3 regions of the Zhihengliuella flava genome follow, and region 1 is predicted to be linked to each of the others. Evidence: riboswitches for the same ligand, from Rfam matches in the RefSeq annotation. Region 1 holds a riboswitch; each other region holds the start of a gene.
The links. A riboswitch is a leader RNA that binds a small molecule or an ion and turns the genes downstream of it on or off. The one in region 1 is predicted to bind thiamine pyrophosphate.

Region 1 (5,237 bases):
GCATGGCCACCGTGGTCAGCTCCGTGCCGGACGCCACGAGGGCGTCCTCTAGCGTGGACAGGCTCGTGGCCCCGCCGGTGCCCATGATGAGGCGGCTGGAAAGTTCCACGCCGTCGATGATGAGGTTCTGTTGCTGGCTCATGTCAGCCTCCCTGCGTTGCCGTGACGAGCTCGATTCGGGCGCCGCCGACGCCGGTGGTGACCCAGCGGGCCCGCGGGACGACCTCGCCGTCGACGGCGGCGGCCACACCGGTGCCCTGCCCGCCCGGCAGGCGGCCGTCGTCGCCCACCTCGCGGCCGATCTCCGCGGCGATCACCTCCCGCAGGGTGGCGCCGGGCGCGGCGGTGCGCTCGGCGCCGTTCAGGGTGAAGGTCACGTCCGTTTCCGGTGGGTGGGGGGTGCTCATGGGGTGCTCCTAGCGGTCACGGTTGCGGGAAAGCGGTCTGGTGCGACGGCGGCCAGCAGGGCCGCCACGTTCGCCTCGGCGGTCAGGGGGAGGAGGGACGGGCCCGCTGCGTCGTCGTGCCCCGTCGACGGCGGCGGGGAGCCGGCGACCAGGTCCGCGGTGAGCCGCGCCCCCAGCGGCGCCAGCAGGATCCCGTGGCGCGAGTATCCGGTGGAGACCACGAGGCCGGGATCCCGGCGGCCGATGAGGGGGACGTCATCCGGGGTGCCCGGGCGGGCCCGCGCAGTGGCCTCCTCTAGCGTGGAATCCAGCACGCCGGGCAGGATGCGGTGGGCGGAGTCGAGGAGTTCGTGGACGGACTCGGTGCGTACGCCCGCGCCGGAATCCTCGCGGCTGGAGGCGCCAAGGACAATCCCGTCCCCCCGCGGCACCGCGTAGACGGGCCGCCCGTTGACCAGCGCACGCACCGTCCGGGTGATGAGCGGGTGGTTGGACGCTGGCAGCTTCAGGCGCAGGATGTCCCCGTGAATGGGCCGCAGCGGAAGGTCGGCCAGCTCGCGCGCGGCGAGGCCGGTGGCCAGCACCACCTGGTCGGCGGCCAGGCGCCGCCCGTCGGAGAGGACGACGCCGTCCGTCGCCCGCCCGGCGTCCGTGGTGGTGCCCGTGAGGGCGGACACGCCCCGGCGGATGAGTTCGGCGCGGGGGTGGGCCTCGAGGTGCCGGAGCAGGGCCGCGGTGAGTCGGCGCGGGTCGACGTGGTGGTCCTCGGGGAGGAGGACGCCGCCGGAGATCGCGGGGGAGAGGGCGGGCTCGAGCCGGCGGAGCTGCCGGGTGGTGGCCGTTTCCACGGGCAGGCCGGCCGCGCGCTGGATGGCCGTCAGGTCCGCCAGTGCGGCCCGGTCCGCGGCGTCGGCCCCGACCACGAGGGTGCCGTTACGCACGTGACCCAGATCGGCGGCGTCGCCGTCTGCGTGGCCGAGGCGGGCCAAGAAGTCCGGGTACATCCGCCCGGAGGCGATCATGAGCGGGTACAGCGCGTTCTGTCCCCACACCATTTCCGCGGCGGGTGCCAGCATGCCCGCGGCGGCGTGGCTGGCGCCCGAGGCCGGGGCCGGGTCACACACCGTGACGGCCCACCCACGGGGTAGCAGTTCGGCGGCGGTGGCGAGGCCGATGATCCCGGCACCCGCGACGACGACGTGCGGCATTTTCCTCCCTACGGCGGCATGACCCGCATCAGGTGTGGTGGTCGGCGCCTACCTGCCTCGGCGCCCTCTCAGCCCGGTTCGGGCTCCCACGGAACGCGCCTATTGTAGACACATGGCTGAGATCGATGAGGCACTCATGACGGACGGCTTCGGCGCGACCCCGGGCGGGCTGACGCGGACGGAGCGGCTGGAGCGGTTGACCGCGGCCCGCCTGTACGTGTGCACCAACGCGCGCACCGAGCAGGCGGACCTCGAGGACTTCCTGGGTGCCGCGTACGCCGGCGGGGTGGACATCATCCAGCTGCGGGACAAGTCCATGGAGGCCGCCGCGGAGATCGAGCGCGTGAACCTCCTGGGGCGCGTGGCGCGGGAGGCGGGCGCCCTATTCTCGGTCAACGACCGCGCGGACATTGCCGTGCTGACCGGCGCCGATGTGCTGCACCTGGGGCAGGGGGACTTGTCCACCATGCAGACGCGCACGCTGGTGGGCCCGGAGGTGCTGATCGGCCGCAGCACGCACTCGCTCAATCAAATCAACGCGGCCAATCAGGACCCGGGCATCGACTACTTCTGCGTGGGGCCGGTGTGGGAGACGCCCACCAAGCCGGGCCGGGCCGCCGTCGGGCTGGACCTACTGGGTTATGCCTCCGCCGTGGCGAAGAAGCCGTGGTTCGCCATCGGCGGGATCGACGCGCAGCGTCTGCCCGAGGTGCGTGAGGCGGGGGCCGAGCGGATCGTCGTCGTGCGCGCCATCACCGAGGCGGCCGATCCGGCCGCGGCCGCCCGCGAGCTGCTCGCCGGGCTCTAGGCTCGGGTGAGCGCCCCGGCGTAGCTGATGGGTTCTACGGGACCGTGTAGCCGGCGGCGCGGACCAGCTCGTACCACTCGGGCCGGGTCAGGGGCAGTTCGGACCCTTCCGCGGCGGCCGTGATGCGCTCTGGCGTGGTGGTGCCGAGGACCACCTGCATCCCGGCCGGGTGGCGCGTGATCCACGCGGTGGCGATGGCGATCGGCGCCACCTGGTACTTCGCGGCCAGGCGGTCGATCACCGCGTTCAGCTCGGGAAAGGCCGGTGAACCGAGGAACGGCCCCGCCGCCGTGCCGGACTGGAACGGGGACCACGCCTGCACCGTGATTCCGTGCAGCCGGCAGTAATCCAGCACCCCACTGTCCCGCGAGGCGGACTGCTCGAGGTGGGCCATGTTGGCGGCCAGGCCCTGGGTCACGAGCGGCGCGTGCGCGATGGACAGCTGCAGCTGATTGACGATGATCGGCTGCCGTACGTGCTGGCGCAGCAACTCGATCTGCCCGGGCGTGTGGTTGGAGACGCCAAACGCATGGACCTTCCCGGCGGCGTGCAGGTCATCAAACGCGCGGGCCACCTCCTCCGGCTCCATGAGGGCGTCCGGGCGGTGCAGCAGCAGGATGTCCAGGTAGTCCGTGCCGAGCGCCCGCAGCGAGCCCTCGACCTGCCGGGTCAGGTGTTCGTAGGAGAAGTCGAAGTAGGGTCCCGAGCGGACAATTCCCGCCTTGGACTGCAGCGTGTACTGGTCCCGCTCGGCGGCGCTGAGCTGCATGGCTTCGGCAAACCGGCGCTCGCAGCCGTGGGTGTCCACGCCGTAGATGTCGGCATGATCGAAGAACGTGATCCCGGCCTCGCGGGCCGCGCGCACCAGTTCGCGCACCTGATCGTCGGACTTGTCCTGAATGCGCATCAGGCCCTGAATGAGGTTGGGCGCCGGCAGGGTGACGCCGGGCAGTGACGTGGTCTTCATTTCTCTCCTGAGGTGGTGGCGCTGAGGCGGTTCATCTGATCCTCCGTGAGCTGCAGGTGCGCGGCCTGGGCCGAGTCCTGAATGCTGGCGGCGCGTGAGGCGCCGGGGATGGGAACGACGACGGGTGCGAGCGCCAGCTCCCACGCCAGCGTCACCTGATACACGCTGACCTCCAGCTCGGCCGCAACCTCCGCGAAGGCCGCGTGGTCGCGGGCCAGCTCTCCAGCCCGGGCGATGCCGCCCAGCGGGCTCCACGGCAGGAACGCGATGGACTTGGCCGCGCAGTGACGCAACTCCTCCTCGGAGGAGCGGAAGCGCGGGCTGAACTGGTTTTGGACCGAGGCCAGCCGGCCGCCGAGGATCGCGTCGGCCGTCTCGATCTGCTCGATGTTCGCGTTGGAGATCCCCGCCAGAGCGATCACGCCCTCGTCCAGCAGCTCGCGGATCGCGCCGATCGAATCCTCGTAGGGAACCTCCGGGTCCGGCCGGTGGAACTGGTAGAGGCCGATCGCCTCGACGCCGAGCCGCTGCGCCGAGGCCTTGGCGGCTTCCTTGAGGTACTCGGGGCGGCCGTTCTTGGTCCACGAGCCGTCGCCCGGGCGCAGGTGACCGCCCTTGGTGGCGACCAAGACGTCGTCGGCCCCGGGGCCGTACTCGCGCAAGGCGCGGGCGATGAGCTCCTCGTTGTGCCCGACCTCGCGAGTGTCCCGGTGGTACGCGTCCGCGGTGTCGATCAAGGTGACCCCGGCGTCCAGCGCGGCGTGGATGGTCGCTACGGACTGCGCGGTGTCCGGGCGGCCCTCGATGGACAGGGGCATGCCGCCGAGGCCGAGGGCCGAGACGGTGCGGTCTCCGATCCGGCGGGTGGGCAGTGTCCTGTGGTGCACGGGTACTCCTCGCGTGGTGGGTTCTAGTGCCGTGTGTCACTCTAGAAAGCAGGCATTTAGAAGTCCAACAGTTTTGATGGATAACACTGAGCAGTAGGAGCGATCAATGGATCTGCGGCAGATGGAGTACCTCGTGGCGCTCGCCGAGGAGCGGAACTTCACGCGCGCGGCCGAGCTCACGCGGATCTCCCAGTCCGGTTTCTCGGCGGCCATCCGCACGCTCGAGGAGGAGATGGGCGCGCAGCTCTTCCGCCGGACGACGCGGCGGGTGGAGGCCACCGAGGCGGGGCTGGCGCTCTTGCCGCACGCGCGGGCCATGCTGCAGCAAGCGGCGTCGGCGCGCGACGCCGTCGTGCAGGCCAGCCAGGCCGTCGCCGGCACGCTGCGGATCGGGTCCGAACAGTGCCTCGGCGTCGTGGACATCAACCCGCTGCTCGAGCGGTTTCATCGGCGGCACCCGGCCGTGGAGACGCACTTTGCGCAGCGGGGATCGCAGGAGCTGATGTCCATGGTGCGCGACGGCGAGCTGGACGTGGCGCTGGTGGCCACCCGCGGGCACTTTGGGTCCCTGACCCACCGCGAGCTCGGGCGGGAGCCGCTGGTCTTCCTGGCTCACGAGGGGCACGAGCTGCTGTCCGGGCGGCGGCCGGTACCGGCGGGCCCGGCCCAAGGGGTCGGTGCGCGGGAGGCGCAGGCCGTGCAATGGGCGGATCTGGCGGACCGGGAGTTTGTCGATTTCGGCCCGTCGTGGGGGATTCGTGAGTTGACCGACGCGGCGTTCGAGTTCAACGGGGTGCACCGGCGGGTGCGGTGCACGGTCAACGACGTGCACACGCTGCTGGATTTGGTGGCCCGGCGCCTCGGGGTGGCCGTGGTGCCGCGCCACGTGGCCATGAAGCCGCAGGCCCAAGGGCTCATGATGCTGGCGCTGCCGCGGTCCGGGACGCCCGAGTGGACGGT
Region 2 (5,237 bases), 340 kb from region 1:
TGGCCGGCGCCGCGTTGCGTTCCTTCTCGGCCCCGGTGGCCACGCAGAAATCGATAAACGCCGAGAGGCGATGACTCTGGCGGTGCGCCGGCGAGGTGGCCACGCAGATGTCGCTGTGGCCCACCTCTCCCTCGATCTCCACCACGGCGAGGGGCAGCCCGTCGTAGCTCACATTCACTGGTGGGCGTTGGACCAAGACGGTGTAGCCGAGCCCGCGAGCCACCATCCCGCGTACCGCCTCGAAGCTGCTGGATTTCCACTTCACCTGCGGATCGAGGCCGGACATGCGCAGGTTCACCAGCTGGTTGTCGCGAACCGTCGGGAGGTCGAGCTGCACAAAGTCTTCCTCGGCCAAATCGCTCAGCTTCACGCTGCCGCGGTTGGCTAGGGGGTGCTCTGCCGCCACCAGCACGTAGGGGCGGCCCGTCATGATCTGCGTTGATTCGACGTCTGGCAAGAGGTGGCGGGTGTGCGTGAGCACGGCGTCGATGTACCCGTCCAGCATCCGCTTCTGCAGCGCGGCGCCGTCTCCTTCAATGATCTCGACGTCCAGCCCGGGGTGGGGGCGGATGAAGCGCTCGCCGATCACGGGAAGCCAGAAGGCGGACAGGCTGGTGTAGCACCCAATGACGAGCGGGCCACTCAGCTCGTTCTGCCGCTCGCTCGCCGACGTTTGGACATCCTCGGCATGGCGGATCAGTGACCGGGCATCCTGCAGGAACCGCTGGCCCATCGCTGTCAGCACCACCCCGCGTGCGCGATGACGCACCACCAGTTGAGCGCCGACCTCCCGCTCCAGCTCGGAGAGGGCTTGCGAGATCGCGGCTTGGGAGATGTGACAGGTCACCGCCGCTCCGGAGAGCGAGCCCGCGTCGGCAATCGCAATGAAGTACTGCAGCTGCTTCAGGGTGTATCTGATCACACGCCCAGCTTAAGCTCCGCGGCCGCAGTTCGCCGTTGGGCGAAGAACGCCATTTCCTGCCGAGCGGACTCCAAGAAGGCGTCGAGCATGGCCTCGCGTTCGTCCTCCGTGGCTTGCCGGGCCGCGCGCTGGGTGATGTCGATGGCCCGGCGTGTGGCGGCGTCGAACTCGGGGGAGGAGTACATCCCTAACCAGTCCGCGTACGGGTGGTCGGGGTGATGCGCTGCGGCCAAGCGTGTGCCGATGTCCTGATAGAGCCAATAGCAGGGCAGCACGGCGGCGGCGATCTGGGCGTAGGAGCCGGTGGCCGTGGCCGCCAGCAGGTGGTTGAGGTAGGACCGGGTCTCGGGAGAGATGGCGTCGGCGGTCGGGTTGCCGCCGTCTGCCAGCCGGCTCTGATGGAGCTCCATCTCGACGGCGAGGCACTCGTGGGCGCTGTTGGCCCAGAATTCCTGCTCGTCAAGGGTCGGTGCCAGCTGCGCGGCCCGGGCCAGGGCCTTGGAATACGTGGTGAGGTAGATCGAGTCTTGGGCCAGGTAGTGCTCAAAGTCGGCCCGGTCCAGCGTTCCATCGGCGAGCTGCCGGACAAACCACACGTCGTCAATGTCCGCCCGCAGCTGGCCGATGAGCTCCCACCAGTGGTCCAGCTCGGCGCGCGGGTCCGGTAGGGACTCGCCGGACCAGAGCTGCCCCAGGTGATGGACCGGCCCGCGCCCACCGCCGACCGTGAGGTCATCCGCAGCGCGCAGCGCACCGGTCAGCCAGCGCTTGGCGAGCTGCAGCGCGCCGGCCCAGTCGCCGTGGCGGGCATACAGCGTGGCGAGCGCCGAGGAGAAGGAGCATCCCGTCCCATGCGTATTCGCGGTTTCGACGCGCTCGCCGGACAGTTCAAGCACGACGCCGTCCGGGCCCACCAGAGCATCCGGGCACCCGCCCGCGCCATCTCCTTCGGGCAGGTGTCCACCCTTGGCGAGCACTAGCGTGCCGTGTTCCGCGGCGAGGCGACGGGCTTGATCCAGCGCGGCGTCCCACGTGGTGGCGGTGTCCTCGCCCAGCAGGACGGCCAGCTCCGGCAGGTTGGGGGTGATCACGGCCGCAACGGGCAGTAGCGTCCGGAGGGCGGCGACAGCGTCGTCTTCGGTGAGGCGATCGCCGCTAGAGGCCACCATGACGGGATCGAGGACGACGGCGGGGCACGGATTGGCGCGCAGCCAGGCCGAGACGGCGGCGATGGTGGCCGCGTCCGGCAGCATGCCGATCTTCACGGCGTCGATGCGCACATCGGCTGTCAGGGCGTCGAGCTGGTGAGTGAGGAACTCGGCCGGCGGTGTGTGCACCGCTAAGACGCCACGGGTGTTTTGCGCGGTCAGCGCGGTGAGCGCGGCCATCCCGTAGCCGCCGCACGCGGCGATCGATTTGAGGTCGGCCTGAATGCCGGCGCCGCCGGACGGATCGGAGCCGGCGATGGACAGAATATTGGGGGTTCCGGCGCGTTGGCGCGCGGGAACGGTAGGCGTCATGGAATCCATGAAGCGACATCCCTCCGCTAGTACGAACTAGATCAGGTGTGTGCGGGTGTTCTCTCAGCCCCTCGCGGGGGGCACCCCGTGCCACTCGGTGGCTCTACCCTATGCGCTGGCGTGCCTGCGGTCACATTCAGTGCTGGTGTGTGACCGGTTGGCGCAAGATGGTGCGGAGCCGTTCTGGAGGGACCCGGCGGGGATCGGAGAGGTAAACCTCGTGGTGGCGCCCCGTCATGCGCAGGCCCTGGTCCGGGATGAATTCGTGGTGCAGGCGCGCCAATGTGGCCGCTTCGTCGTCGTACGGGCCCACGTGGAGCGTTTGCACGCAGTCTCCTTCCGTGAGGGTCTCCAGCCTGATCTCGCCCATGCGCTCCAGCGCGGCTTGGACCATCCCCCGTTTCGCGGCGGCGCGCGTCCGGGCGCGCGCCGCGGCCGCGTTCACGAGGTCGTGATCTATCCACTCTGGCACCATGAGCAGCAGGGTCCACTTCCACGCGGACTTGTCCCGTGCAGTGGTAAAGGAGTCCATGCTGTCCGCCCACCACAGGCCCTCTAGGGGAGGGACCACGTAATCCCGTCCCAACTCCTCTTTGCTGGCAAATTTCACGGCGTAGCCGGTCGGGTACAGTGCGGCCAGCGATGCCGCGTACAGCGGCGAGGTGTTGGGGTCCCCATGGCCGTCCAGCATGAGGTACCGCATCGCGGGAACCTCGAGGCGTTCAAACCTCCCGCGGGGCGCCCGGTAGGCGTCGATGGTCTTCTTGAAATCGATCTTGGTCACGAGGTCAGTCTTCACCGGGCGCAGGGTGCTCGCAATGGCAACATCTCCCGCGTGTGGATAAGTACTGATCTTCGATTTTATCCACACAAGACCTTTAGGAATTCGAAAGTATGTTCTAAACTTAAGGCATGCACCAAGATTCGATGCCGCGGTTTCAGCTGGGCAGTCATGTGGTGGGCGTCGCCCCCGTGGCCGCCTCGGCTCCGGCCGAGGGCACCGCTGATCGTCCGGCGGGCATCGCGGCCGTCCGGACCATAGCGTCGGGTGCGTCGGGGCGTGAGGTGGTGGAGTTCGCTGAGCGGCTCCGTTCGTTTGCTGAGGCCCTGTTTTATGTCGGTGTGATGCGCCTTGGCGAGGCGACGGAGGCCGCGCTTGCTCCCCACTTGGCAGACGTGGCTGCGTCCTCGCCGGGGATGGCGGCCTCGGTCAGCGCAGGGTCCTTGCCAACGCACGCCGCGCAGGAGGTCCTTGCCCAAGAGGTGGCTTCACTTCGGGGTATCGCACGCATGACGGCCGCACACGAGGTTCACCGGGCCCGTGCGGCGGTACTCGATGCGCCCGAGTTGTTGGAAGTCCTCGCGCGAGGCGAGGCCGGCGTCCGGCATATTCAGGAAATCGTGGATCTGAGCTTGCGAATCGAACCCACGGACGTTCCAGCTCCCGAAACAAAGGACCCGGCCGCCGATGAAGCGCATGAGCGGGCGCTTCGCCAAGCGGATCGTGAATGCAGTGAGCGCCGTCGACGCTTCGGCCGTGACACGCTGCGGGCGTGCTCGGGGAAGACGCCGGGCCAGGTGCGCCGGCAGGGGCGGCGGCGCCTCGAGCAGGACCTTCCGGCGGCTTTCGAGTCCCGGCACCAGAACGCGCGGGCCGGCCGCTCCGTGGGAGTTCACGAGGCCGAGGACGGCATGTCCTACCTGACCGCCTACCTCCCCACCACCGCGGCCGAGGCCATCGAGCGCCGGCTCACGGAGTACGCGCGGGCCATCAAGCACCCGGCCGCGGAGAACTTGGACCGGCCGGTGGATCTCTTCGCTGCGCACAGCGCATCCGCGTGGGCCGGTGCCCGGGATGAGTCGCGCACTCTGGCGCAGATCCGCGCCGATGCACTCGTCGACATGCTCCTCTCCGGACCCGAGGCCGCGGGCCTGGCGAACGTGAAACCCCATATCACCGTCACCGTTCCGGCACCCTTGCTGCTCGGCCTGGGTGTCAGCCTGCCAGGCGAAGGGCGTGCGGGTGAGGCACCGTCGGAGAACTTTTCAGGGGGCGGAGTTTCGGCAGCTGCGGGGATGGACCCCGAGGCGTTGGGGGTCATCGCCGGACTCTTCACGGCGTCCGGCACAGCGGAAGCGGAACGGTTCGGCTCAGTCAGCCTGACCGATCTGCGGGCCCTCCTTCCGCAGGCCAGCTCGTGGACGCGCATCATCACGGACCCGTGGACCGGTGCCGTGACCCACTGCGAGCCGCGGGTCTACCAGCCTCCCGCCGCGCTCAGACGCGCGATTGCGTTGCGGGATAGAACTTGCCGGATCCCCGGCTGTAGCCGGCGGGCCAGCGATTGCGAGCCGGACCACGTCATCGAATACCAGCACGGCGGGCACACGCGCCTCGATAATCTGGTGAGCCTCTGCAAGCGCTGCCACCGGCTGAAGTCGTGGGGCCTCTTGACCCTCGAACTGTCCGAGGACGGCGTGTTGGACGTCGAAACGTTCTGGGGAACGCGGCGGATGACTCTGCCCGATGCGCCGTGGGATGTGGGCACACACCGACGGAAAGACCCTCGGCACCTGATCCGCGCCAGAACGGTGCAGGTCCCCGGCCTCCAAGACGGCCATCTTCCGGGCGCCGATCTGCTCCTGCATGGACCCGGCATTCTGGACGGACCGCCGCACTGGCTTGCCCCTCCCCAGCGCCGAACGTTGAGCGGACAGCTAGCCCCGGGTGGCCAGCCCAGCCCGGGCGAGGAGCAGGGCGACCAGCTCGCGCTCCAGCGGCTGGAACGCGGCCT
Region 3 (5,237 bases), 240 kb from region 1:
CAAGGGCAGCACGGACAGCGTCGCCGCAACCACCACCGCCGAGCTCACGAAGTCCATCGAGACCACCAGCGGCACCGTCACGCAGATCAGCGCGGCCAGCTTGGCCAACGGGTTGGCCCGGCCCATGAAACTGGCGGCGGAGCGCTCGCTCGGCTCCAGCGTGAGCCGACCGCCCGAGGGGGACGACGGCGTCACCGCGGCGCCTGTCGTCGTCTTGCCAGAGTCGTGATGGTCAGCGGCGTTACCACCGGCGAGCCCGGCCACGTCCGCCTGCGCGGCACCGATGGCCGCGGCGAAATGCTCGTCGTGCGTGACCGCTAGGACGCTGGCGCCCGCGTGCAATTCGTCCCGCAGCAGGGCGGCGAGCTCGGCCCACGTGTTGGCGTCCTGCCCGAACGTCGGCTCGTCCAGAATCAGCACGCTCGGCCGGGCCGCGAGCACCGCGGCCACCGAGAGCCGCCGCTTCTCTCCCCCGGAGAGCGTGAAGGGGTTGGCCTCGGCCAGATCGCTCAGCCGCAGCCGCGCCAACAGCTCGTCGGTGCGCGCCTCGATCTCCTCCTCGGAAAACGCCGGCTGCCCCGCGTCGTCCCGGGCGTGGCGCTGCCCGTAGTCGAGCTCGGCGCGCACGGACTGCGTGACGAACTGGTGCTCCGGCTCTTGGAAGACCGAACCGATCCGGCCCACCAGCTCCCCGGCGCGCCATAAATACGGGCGGGAGAACTCGCGGCCTGCTGGGCGGTCCGAGGCGCCGCGCTCCGGGATGTCGCCCGTCGTGGTGGCGTTTCGGTAGGTGATCTCTCCGCCGTGTTCCGGCAGCAGCCCGCCCAGCGTCAGCGCCAGAGTGGACTTGCCCGCTCCGTTCGCGCCCGTGATGCACAGGGCCTCTCCCGGGTCGAGTTCCAGGCTCACCGCGTCCAGCGTGGGTTGGCTTTTGCCCGGCTTGCCCCGGCCCACGGCCAGGTGGCTCGCCTGCAGGCGCGGCGCCGTCGTGCCCGGGGAGGTGGGGCGTGCCGCGGCTGCCGCGGGCAGCTGGGGAACGTGGCCCGGGACCCACACGCCGGCGGCGGTGAGGCGCTCCCGGAGGGGGCCGGGGGCAAACAGCGCGGCTGGCGTCCCGTCGGCAATGATCCCTCCGCCGGGTTCCAGCACCAGCACGCGGTCCACGTGCGGCGCCCACGCGGCGAGCCGGTGCTCGACGATCACGGCCGTCGCTCCCGTTGCATCGAGCGCGGAGACGACGGCGTCCCGCACCTCCGTCACGCCGGCCGGATCCAGATTGGCCGTCGGCTCGTCCAGCAACAACACGCGGGGGCGCATGGCCAGCAGCCCGGCCAGCGCCAGGCGCTGCTTCTGCCCGCCGGACAGGGCCGAGGTTGACCCCGTCAGCGGCACGTCAAGCCCCACCGCCTCCAGCGCCGCGTCGACGCGCGGGCCGATCTCCTCCCGCGGGACGGAGAGGTTCTCACACCCAAACGCCACGTCATCTCCCACCGTGGCCTGCACCACTTGCGTTTCGGGGTCCTGCTGCATGAGTCCCACGACGCCGGGCACGGTGCCCGCCGACACGCCGTCGATGGTGAGGCGGCCCGCCGAGGAAGAATCGTCGTCGTGCAGCACGCCCGCCAGCGCGTGCAGCAGGGTGGACTTTCCCGCGCCGGAGGGGCCCACCAGCAGGACGCGTTCGCCAGGGCGGAGGCTTAAGTCAAGCCCAGAGACCGCCGGCGCGGAGCGGTCCGCGTGCTGAAACCGCCACGCGTCAGCGACGATCCGCGCGCCGGCGGTCATGGCGGGTGACTCGACGGTCATCTCAGGCGTTGACCGGTTCGCTACCGGCCTTGCGGGAGGCCAGCGAGGACAGGGCGCCGGTCTTCGCGATCGCCCGCGTGAGCACCCAGCTCAGCGCACCCGCAATGAGCAGGCCGGACACCACGCCGCAGCCCATGTAGATCAGCTTCATGGCTAGCGTGTACTCGGGGAACCACGCCATGATGAAGGCGTCATTGAACGTGCCGAACAGGCCTGCAGCGCCGCCGGCGAGCGTGGCGACCCAGAGGCCGAAGCGCCGATACCGGAATGAGGCAAACACCAGCTCGGCGCCAAGGCCCTGAATGAGCCCGGAAAGCAGCACGGTCACGCCCCACTGGGAGCCAAGAAACGCGGAGATGACGGCCGCGATCACCTCGCAGAAGAGCGCCGCGCCGGGTTTGCGGATGATCAAGGCGCCCAAGACACCCGGGAACAGCCACATGCCGACCACCAGACCGGACGCGGGCGGGAAGGCGGCCCAGAGAAATTCCAGCCCGGCGTAGGTCATGTTCCAGGCCCAAAAGATGACGCCGGACGCGACGGCGATGACGGCGGCAATCACGATGTCCGCGACCCGCCACGTGGTGGTTTTAGCCATGAAGTCCTCCTCGAATGCAAGGAGGGGAGGGCGCGTGCGCCCCAAGAGAACTCGACTCCCTTCGCCGGTGCTAACCGGAGCAGGTTCGAGGGTCTGCGCTGCTGCGCACTCTCAGCGTCCAGCCGTGGCCGACGCTCCCCTGTCGTTGTGATGTGTTGGTAGTGTAACGCCGCGTTATGCTGGGCAGGTAATCGCGCTCCATAGGGAAGAGAGATTGACGTGAATCTGATGCTGAAGCTGCTCGGGACCGCGGTATCGTTCGGGGCCGGCTTTGCCGGGGCCAAGATTTTGGACGCCGTCTGGCTGAAGGTCACGGGCCAAAAGCCGCCGAAGCCCGGGGACAAGGAAGCCCAGAATGAGGCCAGCCTGCGTCAGGCCCTCGGATTCGCCGTGGCTTCCTCCGTGGTCGCCTCGGTGATTCAGGTCCTCACCGAGCGTGGCACCACCGGCGCCATCAACTACTTCAAGCGCACCGCGGACGAGATCTAGTCAGTCGGACTTCTCGGTGTGGGCCCGCACGACGGCGTCTAGATCGTCCCGCTGCAGCGTGTCCCGCCGCAGGTGACGGGTGCGATAGCCGGCTCGCGAGACCATGTGTGCACTGACGGGCGCCGTCACGAGCTGCAGCAGCCAGGCGAAGACCAGCAGGGGCACCACGGCCCAACTGCCGATCTGGAGCCCCACCGCGATGAGGAGCAGCAAGAGGCCCAGCACCTGCGGCTTCGTGGCCGCATGCATGCGGGAGAGCAGGTCGGGGAACCGGAGCATGCCGAGGGCAGCAGCAAAGGACATGAGCGCGCCCACCACTAGGCAGACCGCGGTCACCGCGTCGCGAATCAGGTCCCACGTCAGGGGTTCAGCGCTCATGAGTTCCTCCGATCCGTGACGTACCGCGAAATGGTCACGGACCCGATGAATCCCAGCACGCAGGCCACGACCACAAACGCCAAGTGGTTGGTGTGCTGACCCACCGCCATGTCGATGCACAGGGCCGCGATGATGATGGCCAGCAGCACGTCCATGGCGATCGCCCGTTCCAAAATGGAGGGCCCGCGCATGATGCGGATGATGACCAGCACCGTGGCCAGACCCAGCAGGATGCCGGCAATCCACGCGGCGACTTCTAGCATGAGCTCTCCTCCCTCGCCAGCGCCTCGACCTCGTCGCGAGTGCCCATGACGCGCAGCAGGCGCGCCTCGGTGGCACGCGCCGATTCACGGAAGGCCTCCGCGTCCTGCTTCGTTTCCACGTTGAGCACGTGCATGTACAACGTGGCGGACCGGCGGTCCACTTCCACCACCACCGAGCCGGGGATGAGGCTCAGGGTGTGGCCGGTCAGCGTCACCACGAGGTCGTCGTGGCTGCGCAGCGGAACGCCCACAATGGCCGAGCGCACGCGCGGTCCGCGCACCACCGAAAGGTAGAGGACCACAAAGCTGGCCACCACCACCTCGCCGAGGAAGCGCACCACAAACACCAGCGCGTGCCAGAGGTTGAAGCGGCCGGAGAGGTGCACCGGCGGCAACCGGAACGCGGACACGATGACCAGGGAGATCAAGAATCCAAAGATGAGGTTCCCGGCGCTGAAATCGATCCACAGCGCGCCCCACAGGGCCGTCATGCCGATCAGTAGGGGCAGTTCCACCAGGAAGCGGCGACGGCGGCGGCGCGCCAGCGCGCGCAGGTGCCGCCAGCGGCGGCCCCGCTGTGCGGGATTCGCGGGCAGGGGCGGCATCACTGATCCTCTCCCACGAAGGCCGGGGCGCCCGGGTTGGGCTGGTACCCGTCGAACGCCTCTGGGCCCAAGACGGCCTCAATGTACGGCACGCGCTCATACATATTGAGCGCCGCCTGATCGGCGATGGCGAAGAGGGGGCCAGCGGCAACGGTGAGGGCCACCCCGAGGAGCACCAGCGCCGTCGTCGCGCCGACCATCATGGCCGGCAGGGTCCGACGCCGGGTGGCCACCGCCGTCGTCGCATCTTTCTCGGCGAGCGAATCGAGCAGGTGCGGATGCGGGTCCTCCGCGTCCTGCGCCCGCCGCCAGAACGCGCGGTTCCAGACGCGAGCCACGGCCAACAGCGTCAGCAACGACGTCACCATGGCCCCGGCCAGCAGCACCCAGGCCAGCGGCGTCCCCAAGTCCACGCCCCCTTGGATGAGCCCCAGCTTCCCGAGGAACCCGGAAAACGGCGGGATGCCGGCCAAGTTCATGGCGGGGACGAAATAGAGGACCGCGAGCAGCGGAGACAGCTTGGCGAGCGATCCGAGCCGGTCCACGTTCGAACTGCCCGCACGGCGCTCGATCAGACCGGTCACCAAGAACAAGGAGGTCTGAACCACGATGTGGTGGATGACGTAGTACACCGTCGCCCCGAGCGCGACGACGTTGCCGACGGCGAGGCCGAACACCATGTACCCGATATGGCTGGTCAGGGTGAAGGAGAGTAGACGCTTGATGTCTTGCTGGGCGAGCGCGCCAAGAATCCCAACGATCATGGTGAGCAGGGCGACCACCATGAGCACAGTATTGATGCGGTCGCCGGGGAACAGCAGCGTCTCGGTGCGCACCATGGCGTAGACGCCCACCTTGGTGAGCAGCCCCGCGAACACGGCGGTCACGGGCGCCGGGGCGGTGGGATAGGAGTCCGGCAACCAGAAGGACAGGGGGAAGACGGCGGCCTTGATGCCGAAGGCGACGAGGAGCATGAGGTGCAGGACCATCTGCAATCCGGGCGCCAGCTCACCGAGCTTCAGGGCAAGGTCCGCCATGTTCACGGTTCCCGTGGCGGCGTAGATCATGCCAATGGCGATGAGGAACAACAACGAGGAG

Region 2: linked by a shared signal. The riboswitch ahead of thiD (bifunctional hydroxymethylpyrimidine kinase/phosphomethylpyrimidine kinase) and the one ahead of thiO (glycine oxidase ThiO) in region 1 are both predicted to bind thiamine pyrophosphate.
Region 3: linked by a shared signal. The riboswitch ahead of IW252_RS05015 (ECF transporter S component) and the one ahead of thiO (glycine oxidase ThiO) in region 1 are both predicted to bind thiamine pyrophosphate.

What each region holds. Positions count from the first base shown of each region.
Region 1 is NZ_JADOTZ010000001.1:1,321,745-1,326,981, reverse strand. It holds gene IW252_RS06085 (thiazole synthase) at 1-142, opposite strand, end outside; gene thiS (sulfur carrier protein ThiS) at 144-407, opposite strand; gene thiO (glycine oxidase ThiO) at 404-1,615, opposite strand; TPP riboswitch at 1,604-1,715, opposite strand; gene thiE (thiamine phosphate synthase) at 1,752-2,423, shown strand; gene IW252_RS06065 (aldo/keto reductase) at 2,458-3,390, opposite strand; gene IW252_RS06060 (aldo/keto reductase) at 3,387-4,262, opposite strand; gene IW252_RS06055 (LysR family transcriptional regulator) at 4,384-5,237, shown strand, end outside.
Region 2 is NZ_JADOTZ010000001.1:1,661,580-1,666,816, forward strand. It holds gene IW252_RS07690 (LysR family transcriptional regulator) at 1-922, opposite strand, end outside; gene thiD (bifunctional hydroxymethylpyrimidine kinase/phosphomethylpyrimidine kinase) at 919-2,451, opposite strand; TPP riboswitch at 2,444-2,540, opposite strand; gene IW252_RS07700 (GyrI-like domain-containing protein) at 2,579-3,226, opposite strand; gene IW252_RS07705 (HNH endonuclease signature motif containing protein) at 3,355-5,237, shown strand, end outside.
Region 3 is NZ_JADOTZ010000001.1:1,083,936-1,089,172, forward strand. It holds gene IW252_RS13705 (ATP-binding cassette domain-containing protein) at 1-1,806, opposite strand, end outside; gene IW252_RS05015 (ECF transporter S component) at 1,808-2,404, opposite strand; TPP riboswitch at 2,444-2,555, opposite strand; gene IW252_RS05020 (DUF4235 domain-containing protein) at 2,633-2,893, shown strand; gene mnhG (monovalent cation/H(+) antiporter subunit G) at 2,894-3,271, opposite strand; gene IW252_RS05030 (monovalent cation/H+ antiporter complex subunit F) at 3,268-3,534, opposite strand; gene IW252_RS05035 (Na+/H+ antiporter subunit E) at 3,528-4,139, opposite strand; gene IW252_RS05040 (Na+/H+ antiporter subunit D) at 4,139-5,237, opposite strand, start outside.